DNA from 4 places in the Blautia sp. KLE_1732_HM_1032 genome. Region 2 is predicted to be linked to each of the others. Evidence: riboswitches for the same ligand, from Rfam matches in the RefSeq annotation. Region 2 holds a riboswitch; each other region holds the start of a gene.
What was found. Region 2 has a riboswitch for cobalamin ahead of nikB (nickel ABC transporter permease). Riboswitches for the same ligand answer to the same signal wherever they lie in the genome.
Positions count from the first base shown of each region.

Region 1: linked by a shared signal. The riboswitch ahead of NQ489_RS14535 (sirohydrochlorin cobaltochelatase) and the one ahead of nikB (nickel ABC transporter permease) in region 2 are both predicted to bind cobalamin.
Region 3: linked by a shared signal. The riboswitch ahead of NQ489_RS15145 (ABC transporter substrate-binding protein) and the one ahead of nikB (nickel ABC transporter permease) in region 2 are both predicted to bind cobalamin.
Region 4: linked by a shared signal. The riboswitch ahead of NQ489_RS14470 (cysteine-rich small domain-containing protein) and the one ahead of nikB (nickel ABC transporter permease) in region 2 are both predicted to bind cobalamin.

Region 1 covers NZ_CP102266.1:3,045,223-3,050,443, reverse strand. The annotation lists gene NQ489_RS14545 (DNA internalization-related competence protein ComEC/Rec2) at 1-1,118, shown strand, start outside; gene NQ489_RS14540 (NAD(P)/FAD-dependent oxidoreductase) at 1,241-2,620, shown strand; cobalamin riboswitch at 2,940-3,114, shown strand; gene NQ489_RS14535 (sirohydrochlorin cobaltochelatase) at 3,277-4,569, shown strand; gene NQ489_RS14530 (hypothetical protein) at 4,691-5,221, shown strand, end outside.
Region 2 covers NZ_CP102266.1:1,992,828-1,998,048, reverse strand. The annotation lists gene hisIE (bifunctional phosphoribosyl-AMP cyclohydrolase/phosphoribosyl-ATP diphosphatase HisIE) at 1-1,180, shown strand, start outside; gene NQ489_RS09565 (M14 family metallopeptidase) at 1,331-2,290, shown strand; cobalamin riboswitch at 2,575-2,763, shown strand; gene nikB (nickel ABC transporter permease) at 2,948-3,886, shown strand; gene nikC (nickel transporter permease) at 3,887-4,717, shown strand; gene NQ489_RS09550 (ABC transporter substrate-binding protein) at 4,776-5,221, shown strand, end outside.
Region 3 covers NZ_CP102266.1:3,179,802-3,185,022, reverse strand. The annotation lists gene pcrA (DNA helicase PcrA) at 1-1,428, shown strand, start outside; cobalamin riboswitch at 1,530-1,819, shown strand; gene NQ489_RS15145 (ABC transporter substrate-binding protein) at 1,926-3,020, shown strand; gene NQ489_RS15140 (FecCD family ABC transporter permease) at 3,035-4,120, shown strand; gene NQ489_RS15135 (ABC transporter ATP-binding protein) at 4,120-4,875, shown strand; gene NQ489_RS15130 (CGGC domain-containing protein) at 4,912-5,221, shown strand, end outside.
Region 4 covers NZ_CP102266.1:3,028,150-3,033,370, reverse strand. The annotation lists gene NQ489_RS14480 (N-acetylmuramoyl-L-alanine amidase family protein) at 1-190, shown strand, start outside; gene NQ489_RS14475 (C40 family peptidase) at 474-1,934, shown strand; cobalamin riboswitch at 2,166-2,335, shown strand; gene NQ489_RS14470 (cysteine-rich small domain-containing protein) at 2,604-2,891, shown strand; gene NQ489_RS14465 (phosphatase) at 2,999-3,715, opposite strand; gene NQ489_RS14460 (glycyl radical protein) at 4,071-5,221, shown strand, end outside.

The DNA.
Region 1 (5,221 bases), 1.1 Mb from region 2:
TGGTAATCCTGCCGGCAAGGGTACTGCTGCTTTTTTATGAATATCTCTGCAGTCTGGCAGGAAGATCAGGATGGAGTACTTGGATCGGAGGGGAGCCGGAAATATGGCAGATTGTGGTATATTATGGCTTTTTGATAATAGTCCTGTTTATGGGACAGTATATAAAAGAACAGCTCCGGAAGAAAAAAGCAGTCAGTGAGGAAACGGAGTTATCAGAGGAGCGGGCGGAAGCAGGTTGTTGGAAGCTATATGCTATCCGGATAACAGCCGGTATTTTTCTGGCAGTCGGAATCCTGATACTGGGATATCATCCAGCAGGAAGTCTGAAGGTGATCTGCCTGGATGTAGGACAAGGTGACGGTATTCTTGTGGAGACCCCGGAGGATCACCATTTTCTGATTGACGGAGGAAGCAGCAGCCAGTCGGATCTTGGAAGATACTGCCTTTTGCCGGCATTGAAAAGTCAGGGGATTTCCTGGCTGGATGGGATTTTTATTTCCCATACAGATCAGGATCATATCAACGGTGTGAAGGAGCTTCTGGAATATATGGGAAAAGGTCTTACAACCATCCGGGCCGGATATCTGATCCTGCCTGCCTGGGCGGAAAGACCAGATGCGTGGAGGGAGCTTGCAGAGGCAGCAAAAACAGCCGGAGTTAAGGTCGTGACAGCAGTAAAAGGGGATGAATTGCCTTGCGGCAAAGTATCTTTTTCTGTTCTGTGGCCGGAGAAAAATGCCACAGGAAAAGATGTGAATGAGGAAGCTATGGTGATGGAGTTGTCTTTTGGAGATTTTCAGATGCTTTTTACCGGAGATATCGGTGCAGATACGGAGAAAAAGCTTCTGGCAGCCGGGGGGCTTGAGGATGTTGACTGTCTGAAGGTGGGACATCACGGTTCCCGTTATTCTACCACAGAAGCATTTCTTGAGAAAATAAAGCCGGAAGTGGCGATCATTTCCTGTTCGCTCACCAACACCTACGGACATCCGTCACCGGAAACCGTAGAGCGGCTTAAAGAGGCCGGAAGTCAGGTGGAATACACCATGAAAAACGGTGCTATTACCGTGGAAACAGATGGAAGAAAGCTTAAGATCGGAAGGTTCCGGAAGGATTGAGGATTTTTTTCCAAAACCGAAAAAAAACGGTGACTTTTGAACACGTTTATTGTAGAATAGACAGGGTTTGTGCAAAAACAAAGCACTGAAAATGTGCAATACAAGATAAGGAGTTTTTATTTATGAAATATGATGTACTGATCGTAGGAGCAGGTCCCGGTGGAATCTTTGCGGCCTATGAACTGATGAATAATGATCCGGAGAAAAAGATCGCGGTTTTTGAAGCTGGTCATCCTCTGGAAAAAAGAAAATGTCCCATCGACGGAAAGAAAGTAAAATCCTGTATCCACTGCAAAACCTGTGCGATCATGAAGGGATTTGGCGGTGCAGGCGCTTTCTCCGACGGAAAATACAATATCACCAATCAGTTTGGCGGAACTCTGTACCAGCATATCGGCAAGGATACAGCTACAGAGCTGATGGAATATGTAGATAAACTGAACCTGATGCATGGCGGTGAGGGAACCAAACTTTATTCTACCACAAACAGCGAGATCCGTAAGCTCTGCCTTCAGAACGGCCTGCATCTTCTGGATGCATCAGTCCGCCATCTGGGAACAGATATCAACTATGTGGTACTTCAGAACCTCTATGAAAAAATGAAAGACCATGTGGACTTCTATTTTGACGCATCTGTTGACAAAGTAGAAAAAACTGAAGACGGTTATGCAGTTTTTGTAGGAGATGAGCGTTACGAGGGAACTTACTGTATCATCTCCGCAGGACGAAGCGGAAGTAAATGGATGGAGACGGTATGTACAGAGCTTAAGATCCCGACTCTTTCCAACCGTGTGGACATCGGAGTCCGTGTGGAGCTTCCGGCAGAGGTTTTCAGCCGTCTGACAGATGAGCTTTATGAGAGCAAGATCGTTTACAGAACTGAGAAGTTTGAGGATATGGTCCGTACCTTCTGCATGAACCCGCGAGGTGTTGTCGTGAATGAAAATACCAACGGTATCATCACAGTAAACGGTCACAGCTACGAAGATCCGGCAAAGCATACCAACAATACAAACTTTGCCCTTCTGGTATCCAAGCATTTCTCAGAGCCGTTCCATGACAGCAACGGATACGGTGAGAGCATTGCAAGACTTTCCAATATGCTTGGCGGTGGTGTTATGGTACAGCGGTTTGGAGATCTGATCCGCGGAAGACGAAGCACAAAAGCCCGTATTGAGGAAAGTTTCGTAACACCTACACTTTCTGCGACACCGGGAGATTTAAGTCTTGTTATGCCGAAACGTATCCTGGATGGCATCATCGAGATGATCTATGCTCTGGATAAGATCGCACCGGGAACCGCGGATGACGATACTTTGCTTTATGGCGTGGAGGTTAAATTCTACAACATGGAGGTTGAGATCGACGAAAATCTGGAAACCTGCCACAAGGGTCTCTTTGTTATCGGAGACTGCAGCGGCGTGACCCATTCTCTGTCCCATGCATCTGCCAGCGGAGTCTACGTAGCCAGATACCTGGAGCAGGAGTATTTTAACAGATAAACTGCAAAGCAGTTTATCTGTTATGAGCAAGTAGCGAAGCGGATTGCGAATATCCAGTGTAAGACAGTCCTTTTCTGATATCAGGGTGATGACAGAAAGGGGCTGTTTTTTATGCAGGATGTGCATGAATATTGGAGAAAGTATTCTGATAATAACTGACAGATACAGGGAGAAAACCGGTTACTGTTCACTGGTAATATTTCGCGAGGTGTTTTTGGTGAGCGAAGATCACAGAAAACCGTGAATCGTCTGACATCAATCTTGACAAATTTATGAGTTTGTGGTAAAAGTTAGATAACCAGGTAAAAGAAAATATGTGCAAATGTTATAATGATAAGGTTGCATCCAGTCGGATGTGCAAAAGAGAATCCGGTGAGAATCCGGAACGATACCGTCACTGTGAAAGGGGAGCTGCTTTTATAACCACTGGGAGACCGGGAAGGGAAAGCAGCGTGGAACCAAGTCAGGAGAACTGCCTTATTGTGAGATTCAGGGATTCGCGGTTTACGAATCGGTATTCTCCATAACAATACAGAACTTCTTTTTATGTATTTGTATTGCGCAGAGAATCATGTGTGAGCAGGCGGCCGCAGAGAGCTGCTGCTTTTTTGTACATATCAGTATTCTGGAAATACATGAAAAGAGGACAATGAGAAATGAAAAGAAAAACAATGTTAGCTCTGATGCTCGCAGTTTCCATGACATGCTCTATGGGTGCGGCTACAACAGCAATGGCAGCAGAGGATTCTGCTACAGAAGAGAACGCTGAGGCAGCTGATACCACAGAGGCTTCTGATGCAGATCAGGAAGCAGCAGATAATGTAGCAGCTCTGATCGACAAGATCTATGTACAGGAAAGAAACGACACAACAGATGAGGACTGCAAGGCAGCCAAAGAAGCATGGGATGCTCTGACAGATGCTCAGAAAGAACTGGTAGAGGGTGAGAATGCAGATCCGGATTATTTCGGACGTGACACAGGAGATGCTTCCAAGGACGATCCGCGTAACCAGGATGAGATCGGTGAGAATGAACTTCTTGTTGTAAGCTTTGGTACTTCCTTCAATGACAGCCGTGCAGAGGATGTCAAGGGAATCGAGGATGCTCTTGCAGAAGCTTATCCGGACTGGTCTGTAAGAAGAGCATTTACAGCACAGATCATCATCAACCATGTAGAGGCAAGAGATGATGAAGTGATCGATAACATGCAGCAGGCTCTTGACCGTGCAGTAGAGAATGGTGTTAAGAATCTGGTTGTACAGCCTACCCATCTGATGCATGGTGCTGAGTACGATGAGATGACAGAAGCGATCAATGGCTATAAAGATAAATTCGAGTCTGTAGCTATCGCAGAGCCAATGCTCGGTGAGGTTGGAGACGATGCAACTGTGATCAATGATGACAAGAAAGCCGTTGCTCAGGCGATCACAGATACGGCTTGCAAAGAGGCCGGATTTGACAGCATGGATGCAGCAGCTGAGGCTGGCACAGCATTCGTATTCATGGGACATGGAACATCTCATACAGCTAACGTTACATACGATCAGATGCAGACACAGATGGAAAACCTTGGATTGAAGAACGCATTCATCGGTACTGTAGAGGGTAAGCCGGAAGATACAGCCTGCGACAAGGTTATCGAGAAGGTAAAAGAAGCAGGATACAAGAACGTTGTTCTTCGTCCGCTGATGGTTGTTGCCGGAGACCATGCAAATAACGATATGGCCGGTGATGAGGAGGATTCCTGGAAGAGCCAGTTTGTAGCATCCGGAAACTTCGATAAGGTTGACTGCCAGATCGAGGGTCTTGGAAGAATCGAAGCAGTTGAGAAGCTTTATGTAGAGCATACAAAGGCAGCCATCGATTCTCTGGGAAGCACTGAGGAGTCCGCAGATTCTGATGCAGCAGCAGATACAGAGGCTGATTCTGCTGAGGAGTCCGCAGAATAATAAATATAAAAATATCTGAGTGAGTTCAGATACCTATAAGAAATCAATGTAACTGCCCGGAAAGATCAGGAAGACTGTTTTCCGGGCAGATTGCTGTATCTATGGAAGGGAGAAGATTATCATGAAAAAACGCTATGTAAACTTAATTCTTGCAATGGCAAGTGCATCAGTCCTGGTGCTGGGCTCTGTGCCTGCGATGGCAAAAACAGATGAAACAAAAACAGAGTCCGGTGAGGAAGCAGAAGCTTCCGAAGAAAAGGATACAGATGCAGCCAAAGCAGATACCCTGGAAGATGGCGTTTATACAGCAGAGTTTGGTACAGACAGCAGCATGTTTCATGTAAATGAGGCCAATGACAAAAAAGGAGAGCTCACGGTCAAAGATGGTAAAATGACCATCCACGTAAGTCTGGTTTCCAAGAAGATCGTTAACCTGTTTGCGGGAACTGCCGAGGATGCCCAGAAGGACGGAGCAGAGATCATTGAGCCGACCACAGATACAGTGAAGTACAGCGATGGTTATACAGAGGAGGTTTACGGATTTGATATCCCGGTACCGGCCATTGGTGAGGAATTTAACGTGGCGATCCTGGGAGAAAAAGGCAAATGGTACGACCATAAAGTCAGCGTAAAGAATCCTGTAAAAACCTCT
Region 2 (5,221 bases):
TGCAAAATTTTACGGTGACAATGGGGCAGATGAGCTTCTGGTATTTGACTTTTCTTCCGCAGATGCAGAGCATGACCGTGCGATCGGAAAAATCCGTGATATCTGTCAGGTATCTGAGATCCCGGTGATCGCAGCGGGAAATATCAAACGTATGGAAGATGTAAAAAAGCTGATCTATGCGGGATGTGCCAAAGTTGTACTGAATTTTTCGAAAGAGAATAATATCAAGCTTCTGGAAGAAGTATCCCGGCGCTTTGGAAAAGAGCGTATGATGATCAGCATCTCTGATCTGAGAGAATTCACAGAAAATCAGGATCTGATCGAAACATATGCAGACACTGTTCTGGCTTTGGACACTGTCGAAAATGAAATTGCAGAGATTTCTCAGATTTCCATTGTTCTTCATACCGATGAAAACAGATCTGAGAACATTCTGGAGCTTTTAGGAGAACCAGCTGTGTCCGGACTTTGCGGTGCTTATGTAAGCAGTCTTGAAAATGATCTGCATACATTTAAGGAAACCTGCGAAGAAGCCGGAATTCCGGTAAACACATATAAAAGTAATATTGCATGGTCGGACTTTAAATTAAACAGTGACGGAATGGTTCCGGTTATTGTCCAGGATTACCGGACGGATGAAGTACTGATGCTGGCCTATATGAATGAGCTTGCTTTTAACACAACATTGAAGCTTGGAAAAATGACATACTGGAGTCGCAGCCGGAATGAGCTCTGGACCAAAGGTCTGACATCCGGCCACGTACAGTATGTAAAGTCTCTTACCATTGACTGTGATAATGATACGATCCTTGCCAAAGTGGAGCAGGTGGGCGCAGCCTGCCATACAGGAAACCGTACTTGTTTCTTCAAACCGCTGATGAAAAAGGAGTACGATGATACCAATCCTCTTCACGTGTTCCAGAATGTGTATGATGTGATCACTGACCGAAAAGAACATCCAAAGGAAGGTTCCTATACCAATTATCTTTTTGATAAAGGAATCGACAAGATTTTGAAAAAAGTCGGTGAAGAATGCACAGAGATCGTCATTGCAGCCAAAAATCCGGATAAAGAAGAAATTAAATACGAAATTTCAGATTTTCTTTATCATATGATGGTACTCATGGTTGAAAAAGGAGTCAGCTGGGAAGAAATCACCAAAGAATTGGTAAAAAGATAAATTATATAGCATTCAAGAAAAAAGCTTTTGTACGTCGGATCAGAATGAACGGTTACGAAAGCTTTTTTCTGATATGTACAATTTCGGTTAGGCATGATATACTTATCGTCAAAAGTGCGGAAATATAAAAAAGGAAAAGGGAAACAACCAATGATCAAAATTGATGACTGGGTGATTGAAAAAGGAGAGAAGGCACAGGGGAAAATTAAGATCACAGGATACGGCATAGCAATGCCGGCAACTGTGATATGCGGAGTGAAAGACGGACCGACGATACTGATCACAGCGGGAATACACAGTGCGGAGTATGTAGGAATCCAGGCGGCAATGGAACTTGCAAAAGAATTTCAACCGGAAGAACTGAAGGGAAATGTGATCATCGTTCCACTGGTCAATGTCAGTGGCTTTGAGCATCGCACCATGAGTCTGGTCTATGAGGATGGCAAGAACCTGAACCGCGTTTTCCCCGGAGATCCTGAGGGAACAGCTGCAGATCGTATTGCCTATGCTATAGTGACAAAGCTTTTTTCCATAGCAGATTATTATATCGACCTGCATAGCGGAGATGGGTTCGAACAGCTTCATCCCTATGTTTATTATGTAGGGGTTGTAGATGAAAAGACAGCAGAGAAATCATTACATATGGCACGGCATATCGGCGTAAAATATGTGGTCCGTTCCACAACCGCCACAGGTGGCGCCTACAATTATGCTTCTTCTCTTGGAATTCCAAGTATTCTCATCGAAAGAGGCGGACACAGCTACTGGACCTGGGAGGAAGTAGAACAGGATAAAAGAGACGTCCGTCACCTTGTTTTTCATCTCCAGGGAAAGAAATGTCATGGTCTGAAGCATTACCGTCAGATGCTTTTGGAAAATGTAGTCTATGAATATGCGCCGTATACCGGATGCTGGTATCCATCCAAGAAGCCTGGAGAGTACTTCTTTAAGGGAGAAGAATTGGGTGAACTGAGAGATTACTATGGAAATTTACTTTACACATCTATTGCAACTGAAAACGGAGTCGTACTTTATCAGACAGCCAGTCTGAACATTATTGAAGACGGACCAATGATCGCATATGCAGCGATCACGGAGACTCTGACCTGATAGTAAACAACCTTTTCAGAACGCTTCTGTCTGAAATCATATTGAAACAGTAAGAAAACCGGGTTTTACCATTTGCTATTCTATTTGTAAAAATAGCGAGGTAAAATCCGTGTTTTTTTAGCAGATCAGATAAATCCAATTGTCAAATCCCCCATGGGGGATATATACAATTCAAGCATCTTTAACAAAATTTATGAGTTTTCTAAAAATATAACATTTTTCCATAGACATAAACTATAGTTTTATCATATAATGTTTCAGTAATTTGACAGCATTTGCTGATTTTCACATCAGCCGTTGTAAGTTCTGAGAGGATTAATAGGGAAACCGGTGTAAATCCGGTACGATCCCGTCACTGTAAGGGGAAATCCTCAGACAAAGTACCACTGGTCGAGTGCGTGAGAAATAGACCGGGAAGGTGTCTGAGGGTAAGGATCCTAAGTCAGGAGACCTGCTTGCAATTGTTTTAAAATGATTCTTACGGAAGATAGGAAGCATATTTATTTTGTGTGCCCGTATTTCGTCACGGGCTTTTTTCGTGCAAATTTTCTAAAATTCCATGCATATTCTGCATATTAAGAATCCAATAGTTTCTTTTATCTAACTAAATTAAAACGGCAATGTTAAAATCGCATCAAATGAGGAAAGGAGTAAAACGTGACAAAGAAACAAGTAGGAAAAAGATTTCTCCAGATCATCATTGTATTATTTGGAATCAGCTTTTTCACATTTGGACTGACCTACCTGTCACCTGGTGATCCTGCGGAGATCATGCTGACAGAGTGTGGTAATCTTCCTACACCAGAGCTTCTGGAACAGACAAGACATGAGCTTGGCCTTGATCAGCCCTTTCTCGTGCAGTATGGTTCCTGGCTGAAGGGTGTTGTTACAGGAGATATGGGACAGTCCTATTCTTTCAAAATGCCGGTAACAGATAAACTGGTATCCTGTTTCTGGCCGACGCTGAGGATGTCGTTGCTGGCACTTCTGATGATGGTCATTATTTCCATACCGCTTGGAATCCTGGCCGCTGTATATCAGAACAAATTCCCGGATTATTTTGTGAGAGGAATTACCTTTGTGGGAGTATCTGTTCCAAGCTTCTGGCTGGGCCTGATCCTTCTCAGCATCTTTGGTGTTCAGCTTCGCTGGATCAATGTTGCAGGAGGCAGTACGGATTTTAAATCCATGATCCTCCCGGCGCTGACTCTTGCACTTGCCATGTCTGCAAAATATACCAGACAGGTAAGAAGTGCAGTGCTGGAGGAACTTCATCAGGATTATGTCACAGGTGCAAGAATGCGTGGAATCAAGGAAAGCGTCATTCTCTGGAAACACGTCCTTCCTAATGTTATGCTTCCGCTGGTAACGCTGTTGGGACTTTCCCTTGGAAGTCTTCTGGGAGGTACTGCAGTTGTAGAGATCATTTACAACTGGCCTGGAATGGGAAATATGGCAGTAAAGGCGATTTCCTGTCGTGACTATCCTCTTGTACAGGGCTATGTACTTTGGATCGCGATCCTGTACATGTGCATCAACCTGCTTGTGGATCTGTCCTATACTTATCTCGATCCAAGACTTAAGGAGGATAGATAATTGAAAAAGGTATTACGAACATTCAAAGAAAATAAACAGTTCACTCTTTTCTTCATTCTGGGTCTCGTGGTGATCGGAATTGCGATCTTTGCGCCGCAGCTCTCACCATATGATCCACTGAATGCAGTTATGACCGAATCACTGCAGGAGCCAAGCTCCGCTCATCCGTTCGGAACGGATAAGCTTGGACGAGATCTTCTTTCCCGTGTTATCTTCGGAACAAGAACCTCTCTGATCATGACCTTATGTCTGGTTGCAGTGATCTTTGTCATCGGTACATTTTTAGGAGTTATTGCCGGATATTTCGGCGGCGTTGTGGATGCAGTGATCATGCGTATCGCAGATATGATGATCTCCTTCCCTGGGCTTGTACTGGCCATTGCCATTGCCGGTATGCTTGGACCAAACCTGGTCAATGCCGTTATTTCCATTGCGGCTGTAAGCTGGACAAAATATGCCCGTCTTGCACGAAGTATGGTCTTGAAAGTCAAGAAGAGTCTTTACATAGAGGCAGCTATAGTAAACGGAACAAAGACCTGGAAAATTCTTCTTGTACACATTCTTCCCAACATGGTAACCCAGATGGTGGTAACTGCGGCAGCAGATATCGGAACTATGATGCTGGAGCTGGCTTCCCTTTCATTCCTGGGATTTGGTGCAACTGCGCCGACACCGGAGTGGGGACTGATGCTGAATGAAGGAAGAACCTACATGGCAAAGGCGCCATGGCTTATGATCTACCCTGGTATCGCTATCGTGATCTGTGTTGTTGTTTTCAACATGCTTGGAGACAGCATCCGTGATGTACTGGATCCGCGCCAGGATCAATAAAACAACTCTGTAACAAACCAACACCATATAATCAGTATATTATCTTTAGGAGGATGAAATGAGAAATAATGTAGTTAAAAAAGTGCTGGCTGCTACACTTGCATGTATGATGACCCTTTCAATGGCAACAGTGGCTCAGGCAAAAGGTGACAAAAAAAGTGATAAGGAAATCACCATCGGAGTAACAAGCTTTGCAGATACACTGGAGCCGACAGAGCAGTATTTTAGCTGGGTTGTATCCCGTTATGCGATCGGCGAGTGCCTCACAAAATTCGATGAGAACGGTGAGATCGTTCCATGTCTTGCGGAAGAGTGGGAAAACAGTGACGATGGAAAAACATGGACCTTCAAGATCCGTGAGGGCGTAAAATTCTCCAACGGTGACGACATGACACCGGAGATGGTAAAAGCCTCCATCGAACGTACCGCTGAAAAGAGTGACCGTGTTCCGGAATTCTTTGATCTCGACAGCCTCGAGGTTGACGGACAGAACCTGATCTTCCA
Region 3 (5,221 bases), 1.2 Mb from region 2:
TTTCCAGAGGCTAAGGTGGTGCGCCTGGAACAGAATTACCGTTCTACCCAGAACATCCTCAATGCAGCCAATGAGGTGATCGTCAACAACACAGAGCGTAAGGAAAAACGCCTCTGGACAGAGAACGAAGAGGGCGATAAAGTACATTTCCGTCAGTTCAACAACGGATTTGAGGAAGCGGAGTATGTTGCAGGAGAGATCATCCAGGGGCGCCGCAACGGGAAATTCCAGTACAAGGACTGTGCAGTACTTTATCGGACCAATGCCCAGTCTCGTCTCTTTGAGGAGAAATTTCTCCTGGCAAATGTTCCGTATAAGATTGTCGGCGGCGTGAACTTTTATGCCCGCAAAGAGATCAAGGATCTGTTAAGCTATCTGAAGACCATTGACAATGCCAGTGATGATCTGGCTGTGCGCAGGATCTTAAATGTGCCAAAAAGAGGGATCGGACTCACCAGCATCGGCCGTGTCCAGGACTATGCGGATATGATGAACCTGAGCTTTTACGATGCGCTCCGCGTGGTGGAGGAGGTACCGTCCATTGGCAGGGCAGCAGGAAAGATCAATGATTTTGTATCCTTTATCCAGGGACTGAAAAGTAAGGCAGAGGCCTATACAGTCCGTGAAACCCTGGAAGAGGTCATTGAGCTTACCGGTTATGTGAAGGAACTGGAGGCAGAGAAAACGGAGGAGGCCCAGGCGAGAATCGAAAATATCGATGAGCTGATCTCCAAGACAGAATCCTTCCAGGAAGCCATGGAGGAGGCCGGACAGCCGGCAACACTTTCTGCATTTCTGGAGGAAATCGCACTGGTGGCAGATATCGATTCTGTTGATCCGGATCAGGATTATGTGCTGCTGATGACCCTTCACAGTGCCAAGGGACTGGAGTTCCCAAATGTATTTATCGTGGGAATGGAGGACGGTGTTTTTCCGGGATATGCTTCCATCTGGTCCGGTGATCCGTCGGATATCGAGGAGGAGCGAAGGCTCTGTTATGTGGGGATCACCCGTGCCATGAAGGAACTGACTTTAACTTGTGCAAAACAGCGGATGATCCGTGGGGAGACTCAGTATAACCGTGTGTCACGTTTTGTAAGGGAGGTTCCACGGGAGCTGGTAGATCTTGGACATACCATTCAGGAGAAAAAGCCCAGGGTAGATGATATCGTATCTCCGAAAAGCGCCTATGCCCAGATGAAAATGAATTTCCAGGCAAAGAGCACCCTGCAGAAAAAAGATTTCACAGTGAAGAAGGCGGACAGCCTGGACTATGGTGAGGGAGACACGGTCCGTCATGTGAAATTCGGAGTCGGTATCGTAAAAAATATCGCAGACGGCGGCAGAGACTACGAAGTGACGGTAGACTTTGACAAAGTCGGCGTGAAAAAAATGTTCGCCGGTTTTGCCAAGCTGAAAAAGATCTGAGAGGGATCTCTCCGGGCAGACTATTTCTGCAAAAAACTGTAAAAATCCGGCCTCAAGGTTGTAATTGGAAAACCGGTATGTTAGAATCAGTATCAGCGTAATTGAATTGCTGTGAAGTGAACAGTATCACCGGCACATATGCTGCCGGATACTGTGAGAGGGAATCGGGTAAAAAGCCTGAGCGGTTGCGGCCACTGTATACAGAAGAAGGGATTTCACATGCCATTGCAGAAACTCATGTGAGAAGGCGAAATCCCGATGTCAGAGAGATTCTGGAGAAAATTCTGATACATCATTCATGATCGGCTAAAAGATGAATGGTGTATCAGTTTTTATTTTGCGGAGTTTTTTCTGAGTCTGTAAGTCAGGAAACCTGCTTGACAGTATGTAAGTGGGAGCTTCCGTACAAAGTGTTCCGTGCAGATTTTATGAAGCCCCATCTTTTCGGTTACCCATAGGCAACAGGAGATAAAACAGGCGAAAAGAGAGGAAATGAAATGAAAAACAAGTATGTATCCACAAGAATCATGGCAATGGTAATGGCAGCGGCAATGACCGTATCAGCGGCTCCGGCTGTTTATGCCGCAGAGAGAGCAGACTCCGAGACCATCAAGGAAGACAACCAGCCGGCAGCAGAAGACAGTACAGAGTCTGCAGACACCGAAGATTCTTCCGCAGAGGCAACCAAGACAGAATATCCTCTGACCATCACAACCTATGATTACGATGGAAACGAAATCGAAACCACTTATGAAAAAGCACCGGAAAAAGTCCTTGCTGTATATCAGGGAAGCATTGAGACTATGCTCGCACTTGGTCTGGAAGACCACCTGGTAGCTACCGCAGGTCTTGATAATGAAGTTCCGGAAGATCTCAAAGAAGCATTCTCAAAAACAAATTATCTTGACGAATTTACCCCATCCCTTGAAACTGTAACAATGCTGGAGCCGGACATGATCTTATCCTGGAGCTCTCTTTTCTCTGATAAGAATCTGGGAAATGTAACAGACTGGATCGACAAAGGCTGCAACACCTACTACAACACCAATACTCGTCCGGACGGCGACAGAACACTGGAAAATGAATTCACAGATATCTTAAATATCGGAAAGATCTTCGATGTACAGGACAAAGCACAGGCTATCGTTGATGATGCAAAAGCAGTGATCGACAAAACTCTTACTGCAACTGCAGATGTAAAAGACAAACCAAGCGTAATGGTATTGGAGCCTCTTGGAGATGACATCACAAACTATGGCGTAAAGAGCCTTGGCGGAGATATGGTAACACAGTTAGGCGCAACTCTTGCAAACCCGGATGCTTCCACCGTTGGAAAAGAGGATATCATCGCAGCCAACCCTGACGTGATCTTTGTGGTTTACATGCCATATGCAGGAGATGATCCGGAAACTGTTAAGAACAGCCAGCTTGCAGTGATCCAGGATGATGAGTCCCTGAAGAGCCTTGACGCAGTAAAGAACGGACGTGTTTACCCGATCATGCTCAGTGAGATGTATGCAAGTGCAACACGTACCCAGGACGGAATCGAAACTTTTGCAAAGGGATTATATCCGGACGTAAATCTTGACTGATCGGAGAAAATGCAGTGAAAGAAACAGCTTCACAGAGAAAAAAAGATAAGGTGTTCAGAACATCCATGTATGTGGCAGTTCTCATCGGACTTGCAGGATTCCTTATTTTTTCCATACTTGCAGCCATCACTTTTGGAAATGCGGATCTGTCACTGAAGGATGTATACAGCGTTATCGCTTATAAATTGTTTCATATAAAAAGTCTGTCCGCCTATGCGGAAGGCGCAGTTCATGATGTTGTGTGGCTGATCCGGCTGCCTAGAGTCCTTCTGGCTCTGGCAGTTGGAATGGCTCTTTCCGTGTGCGGCGTGGTGATGCAGGCTATCGTGCAGAACCCGCTGGCAGACCCGTATGTGCTGGGTATCTCATCTGGTGCATCTCTGGGTGCCACACTGGCCATCATGCTTGGAATCGGAAGCTTTCTTGGTGGAAACTCTGTGGGAATCACAGCTTTCATTGGCGCGATGATCACTTCTTTTGCGGTGATCGCCATTGCAAACATGGGTGGAAAGGCAACTTCCGCAAAACTGATCCTTGCGGGAATGGCGGTCAGCGCAGTCTGTTCTGCTTTTTCCAATTTTGTCATTTATATTACCAATGACAAAAATGCGGCAACAGAAGTTATGAAGTGGAGCATGGGAAGTCTTGCCGGAGCAAGCTGGACCAGAGTGGGTGTAATGCTTCCGGTCATGCTGGTGTGCGTGGCTGTTTTCTGGACGCAGTACCGGAACCTGAATCTGATGCTTCTGGGAGATGACGTATCCATTACCCTTGGAACAGATCTGCACAGACTGCGGACTTTTTATCTGATCGTTGCTTCTGTTATGATCGGATTTGCCGTGTACTGTGCCGGTGTAATCGGATTTGTGGGACTGGTGATCCCTCATGTGGTCCGGATCCTTTTTGGAACAGATCACAGAAAACTGCTCCCCTTAAGTGCGCTTCTTGGTGCATCGTTTCTGATCTGGTGCGATGTGGCATGTCGTGTGATCCTTAAAAATTCCGAGATGCCCATCGGTGTGCTGGTATCCATTATCGGTGCTCCCTGCTTTATTTATCTGCTTGTGCGGAAATCCTATGGATTCGGAGGTGCCCGGTAATGAAGATCACCACAGAAAATATTCAGGTTGGCTTTCACGCCAGACAGATCCTGAAGGGAATCTCCATGGAATCCCAGGATAAGGAACTGGTAGGAATCATCGGACCAAACGGAAGCGGAAAATCCACTTTGCTGAAATGCATTTACCGTATTCTGAAACCAGACGCAGGAGCCGTGTATCTGGACGGCGAGGAGCTTCATTCCATGAGTGTTCGAAGCTCTGCGAAAAAAATGGCCGTGGTGGCACAGCACAATTATTATAATTTTGATTTTACGGTCCGCGAGGTGGTTCTTATGGGGCGTGCGCCTCATAAAAAGACTCTGGAACGGGACAATGCAAAAGATTACCAGATCGTGGATGAAGCGCTGAAAACCGTACAGATGGAGGCGTTTGCAGACCGTACCTTTTCCACTCTTTCCGGAGGAGAGCAGCAGAGGGTGATCCTGGCAAGAGCACTTGCCCAGCAGACCTCTGCACTGATTCTGGATGAGCCTACCAATCATCTGGACATTACCCACCAGATCATGCTGATGGAGCTGGTGAAAAAACTTAATGTAACCGTGATCTCCGCTATTCACGATCTGAATATTGCAGCAGCATACTGTGATAAGATCTATGTACTGAAGGACGGAGTTCTGGAAGGTTACGGAACGCCGGAAGAAGTCCTGACCCCGGAGCTGATCCGCAGGATCTATAAAGTAGAAGCGGAGATCGTTTACGACAGCCGCGGAAAGATGCATATTTTGTTTTTATGATTCTGGCTGTGAGGCGGGATGCATAGAGGGAAAAAGATGAAAAAGATCGGGATTTTGACATGCCTTAATTCCAATGATGTGTGTACCAGGGCAGGATGTCTGTCTGCATTTCGGGAAAGAAGAGATTTTTTTTCCGGCTATCCGGAAGATACGATTCTGGCAGCTGTGATGACATGCAACGGATGCAAAGAAACCAATGCAAAAGAACCTGCTGAAGATGAGGGGATTTTGGAAAAGGCAGATCGGCTGGTCAGTGAAAAGATCAGCGTCATCCATGTCGGGGTATGCCGTCTGAATGAGGAAAAAAAGGAATGTCCGCGGATAACACAGATCTGCGGTCTGATAG
Region 4 (5,221 bases), 1.0 Mb from region 2:
AAGCCAGGCGATCAAGCTGGCAGAAACTTATATGTCTAGGTATCCTGGAGCCAGCAAATATGACTATCATGAATCCAGTGGTAACTATATCCGAAACGGTGCATACTTCAGATGGAACAGAAGCACTCTTTCCGATCCCAACGGATATCTGAACAAGACAGCCAATCAGATCCTTGCAGATCTGTTCTGATCAGGATGTGCTGAAAGAAATTTGTATGTAACAAATAGCAATAAGAAACGTGAGAGGAGAACCTGAGATAACCCGGGTTCTCCTTTTTTAATGTCAAAATCATTAATAAATGTTACAAAGTTTTAAACTAATTAATAGAAAATCCTTGCAATCCAAATAACACTGTGTTAATATATAAAAAGATTGAAACAAGATATTGCAAAAGTATTACAAAGAAAACCAACGAAGCGGATGGTCAGATCCGCTGTATTAAATTAGAATCAGATTGCGAGGGTGAACAGTCATGAAGAAAAGGATATTATGTCTGACACTGGCGCTCATCATCAGCGGAGCACAGGTAGTCAGCGTAAGCGCAACAAGAGAAGATGAGGCAGCGCTTCAGCAGGAGATGGATGCGACCAACGAACAGCTGAATGCGACTTATTCCAGATTGGATGAGCTTTCCTCACAGAAGTCACAGATTGAAGGCGAGATTTCAACTCTTGATGCCAATCTTGTAAACGTGATGGTTTCGATCCAGACACTGGAGGGAGATATCTCCAATAAGGAAGCCGACATTGCATCTACACAGACCAACCTTGAGAAGGCCAAAAATGCCAAGCAGAAACAGTATGAGGCAATGAAGAAACGTATCCAGTATCTCTATGAGAAGGGTGGAGACGATGCATGGTTCCAGATGATGCTGAATGCAGAGAACCTGTCTGACCTTCTTACAAGAGCAGAGTACACACAGAAAACTTATGAGCAGGACCGTAAGAGTCTTGAAAAATATTCCAATACGATCCAGCAGGTGGCAAACCTGGAGGCACAGTACACACAGGAGAAGTCAGAACTGGAGGGAATGAAGCAGGAATATGAGGCAGAGTCCCAGAACCTGCAGGCACAGCTGGATGAGAAGCGTGCCACATCCGCAGATTATGATAATGAGATTGCCTACGCACAGCAGCAGGCTACAGATTATGCCAACCTTCTTGCAGAGCAGACTGCAGAGCTTCAGAGATTAGAGGCTGAGCGTATTGCAGCAGAGGAAGAGGCAAGACGTCAGGCCGAGGCTGAAGCAGCAGCGAGAGCGCAGGCTGAGGCAGAAGAGGAAGCAAGACGCCAGGCAGAGCAGGAAGCACAGCAGGATGAGGCGGACGAGAGCGAAGACGGACAGTACGATGAGGACGGCGACGTGATCGAGAATGCAGATGAGGATACTGCTGAAGATGACACCGAGGCTGTGGATGAAGATGCAGACAATGGTGAGAATGATGATGCGTCCGAGGATACTGAGAATACAGAGGATAATGCAGACGCAGATTACGATAACAGCACAGATGCATCTGAAGAAAGTGCAGAGGACACATCTAATGAAGAGGACACATCCTCAGCCAGTGACAGTTCTTCTTACAGCAGTGGTTCCGGATCTTCTGTTGTGAATTATGCTACACAGTTTGTGGGGAATCCTTACGTATGGGGCGGAACAAGCCTTACCAATGGTGCAGACTGCTCCGGATTTGTACAGAGTGTCTATGCGAACTTCGGAGTCAGCCTTCCGAGAACCTCCTATGAGCAGCAGAATGCAGGTACAGAAGTATCCTACGCAGATGCACAGCCGGGAGATCTGATCTGCTATGGCGGGCACGTGGCTATTTACATGGGTAATGGCCAGATCGTTCATGCATCGAACTCTCAGGACGGGATCAAGATTAGCAATGATGCTACATACAGAACAATTGTATCTGTAAGACGTCTTGTATAATAAGAACGTACAACAGAAAATAAAAATACAGCAGCCCGACAGCAGTTTGTCGGGCTGTTTTTGACGGCAGGAAAAATATTGAAAACCCATGGAACGGAATGAACAGCAACAAAATATGCTCAAAAATGTATAAATTTTAAAAACAGTATTGACATATAATTAACAGGATGTTATTATGATGTCAGTATAATTCCATATTGAACATAGCAAGTGCTGAGGATAGCTGACAGTTATATATTGATTATCAGAAGTCCACAGAAAAGGGAATCAGGTGTGAAACCTGAGCGATCCGGTCACTGTAACGGAGGAGCGAATCTCATAGTCCATTGTACGTATGTATGAGAAGGAGAGAGGAGTCATGATCCCGGAGCCAGGAAACCTGCTTGTTATGGCGAGGTTAAACTTCCGTGTAAAGTGTAACAACCATTTCAGGGACTCCGCACCCCTGGGACGTTGTCTACTTTTTTACGAGAGTAGGCATTTTTTTATGGAATGCGCCTGTTCATATGAATTATACATGATTAAATGGCAGGCGATACTACTCCGGATACATTCGTTCCCTCCGCGCACTCATGAACGGATTATATTTCTACCCCGGGGTGGCATCGCTACCTCTTTTTTTATAGGAAAAAATTATGTGTGGTTATGTCAGGAGAGGAGAAAAGAGCCATGGAGAAACCATACTGGGAAGGCAAAGAATACTCTTACTTCAGCCACAAAAACTGTGAGTATTTTCCGTGCCATAAAGGAGCAAATCCGGAGAATTTTAATTGTCTGTTCTGCTATTGCCCTTTATATGCACTGGGAGATAAATGTGGTGGTAATTTCCGCTTTACGGAAAGCGGGATTAAAGACTGCACCGAATGCAAGCTTCCTCACAGAAGAGAAAATTTCGGATATGTTACAGGTAAATATAGCGAGCTTGCGGAAATTGTACGGAAGCAGCGGGAAAAATAAAAAACAGGCCAGTTCAGATACAGGAAAATGTATATTCCTGTGTTTGAACTGGCCTGTTTTGTTTGGGGTGGACAATATCTGTTATCTGTCGGAAAAGATACAGAAGATCATTCTCTGGTTTGGAGAAAAACCTTGAGTCTGGGAATCTGGTTGTTGAGGATCAGCTGTTCCGGAAACATGGCCTGATGAACAAACTCAGCAGCACAGGTAAAATCTCCGATATGCTCCGGGCCATGGCTGTCACTGGAAAGAAGCAGCGGCAGATCATATTTGCGGCAGCATCGAAGGATCTCGAAACAGTTTTCTCTTGTGTCGCCACGATAGCCATAAGGTGCAAGAGAAGCTTCGTTGATCTCAAAGATCGTGCCGGTTTCCCTGGCAGCCCTTGCAAGCGCATCATAATTAACCGGGTAATGAGTGTTATCACTATGTCCGAGGATCTTTACACAGGGGTTTTTCATTACATTGATAAAAGCTTCTGTGTTTTCAGCTCTGGTACCGCAGCGGTAATTCCAGGCATGCATGCTGGCAATGGCGTAATCAAGTTTACATAATAATTCCTGATCTAAATCTACCGTTCCGCTGCGGTCAAGGATATTCAGTTCAATTCCGTAGAGTAATTCTACACCGAAATGTTTTTTGGGAGAATAGGTAAGGCTGCGGAAATAGGAGGAAGTTCCGGCTGCCAGAGTGCCGGGACCGTGATCAGTGATCCCGAGAAGCCGGAGACCTTTCTCGGCAGCTGCGCGTGCCATGTTGGTGATGGTACATTCCGTGCCGTGACCACTGGCGATGGAGTGGGTATGCATATCAGAAAGATACATAAAAATACACCTCTTTTACTGTTTGAGAACATGTGACAGAGCGGAATACGAATGTCCGCTTTGCATAAATTTTTTCTGAAAAACAAAGGAATTCCTATATAAATCCAAGTATGGCAGAGCAGAAAAACAAAGTCAATAGAGAAAAACATAAAAATACAAAAAAACAAATAAAATCAACAGGGCGCAACCGATAAAAACCACAAAAACAGCTAGAAACACATGTTGGATTTCGTTGACATCGAAGTAGGGGTAAGGTATAATAAAACTACATGAGCACATAGCCGGACAGGAGCGGTTCTGGAAGCGTAGAGGCAGACAGATCACCAGAAACAACCGGTTGTGAGAAAGGAGAATCATGGAGAAATTTCATATAGCAGATGTTCCGAAAACAGACAGGATCACACATCTTGTAGATAATCTTTATGCAAAGATGCCGGTGATCGAATCTGCCAGAGCAAAACTGATCACAGAGTCTTACAAATCAACAGAAGACGAGCCGATCATCACCCGCAGAGCCAAGGCATTTGCCCACATCCTGCACAACATTCCGATCATCATCCGTGATGAGGAGCTGATCGTCGGAAGCAGCACTTTGGCGCCGAGAGGATGTCAGACGTTTCCGGAGTATTCTTTCCAGTGGCTGGAAGATGAGCTGGATACAGTGGCTACCAGAACAGCCGATCCATTTTATATTGCGGAGGAAACCAAGGCGGAGCTCCGTGAGGTACATAAATACTGGAAAGGCAAGACTACCAGTGAGCTTGCAACATCCTACATGGCACCGGAAGCGATTCTTGCCATTGACCACAATATTTTTACACCCGGAAACTATTTCTACAATGGTGTAGGACACGTAACCGTTAAATATGAAGAAGTTCTGGCGATCGGCTATGAAGGGATCATTGCCAAAGCTCAGAAGGAACTGGATGAGTGTAATGTAGGAGATGGTGATTACGCAAAGAAATCCCGTTTCCTGGAAGCAGTTATCATGAGCTGTCAGGCAGTTATCGACTATGCACATCGCTATGCCGAGCTCGCAGAGCAGATGGCATATCAGTGTCAGGATCCGACCAGAAAACAGGAACTCCTTCAGATCGCATCCAATTGTACACGCGTACCGGCGAAGGGCGCCCGTAACTTCTATGAGGCGTGCCAGTCCTTCTGGTTTGTACAGCAGCTGATCCAGATGGAAAGCAGCGGACATTCTATTTCTCCGGGACGTTTTGACCAGTATATGTATCCGTATTACAAGAGTGATATGGAAGCAGGCAATCTTACCAGAGAATTTGCCCAGGAACTGATGGACTGCATATGGGTAAAATTAAACGACCTGAATAAATGCCGTGATGCTGCATCTGCAGAAGGCTTTGCAGGCTACAGCCTTTTCCAGAACCTGATCGCAGGTGGTCAGAACAAGGATGGCGAGGATGTGACCAATGATCTCTCCTTTATGTGCATCCAGGCGTCTATGCATGTGCACCTTCCGGCACCGTCTCTTTCTGTAAG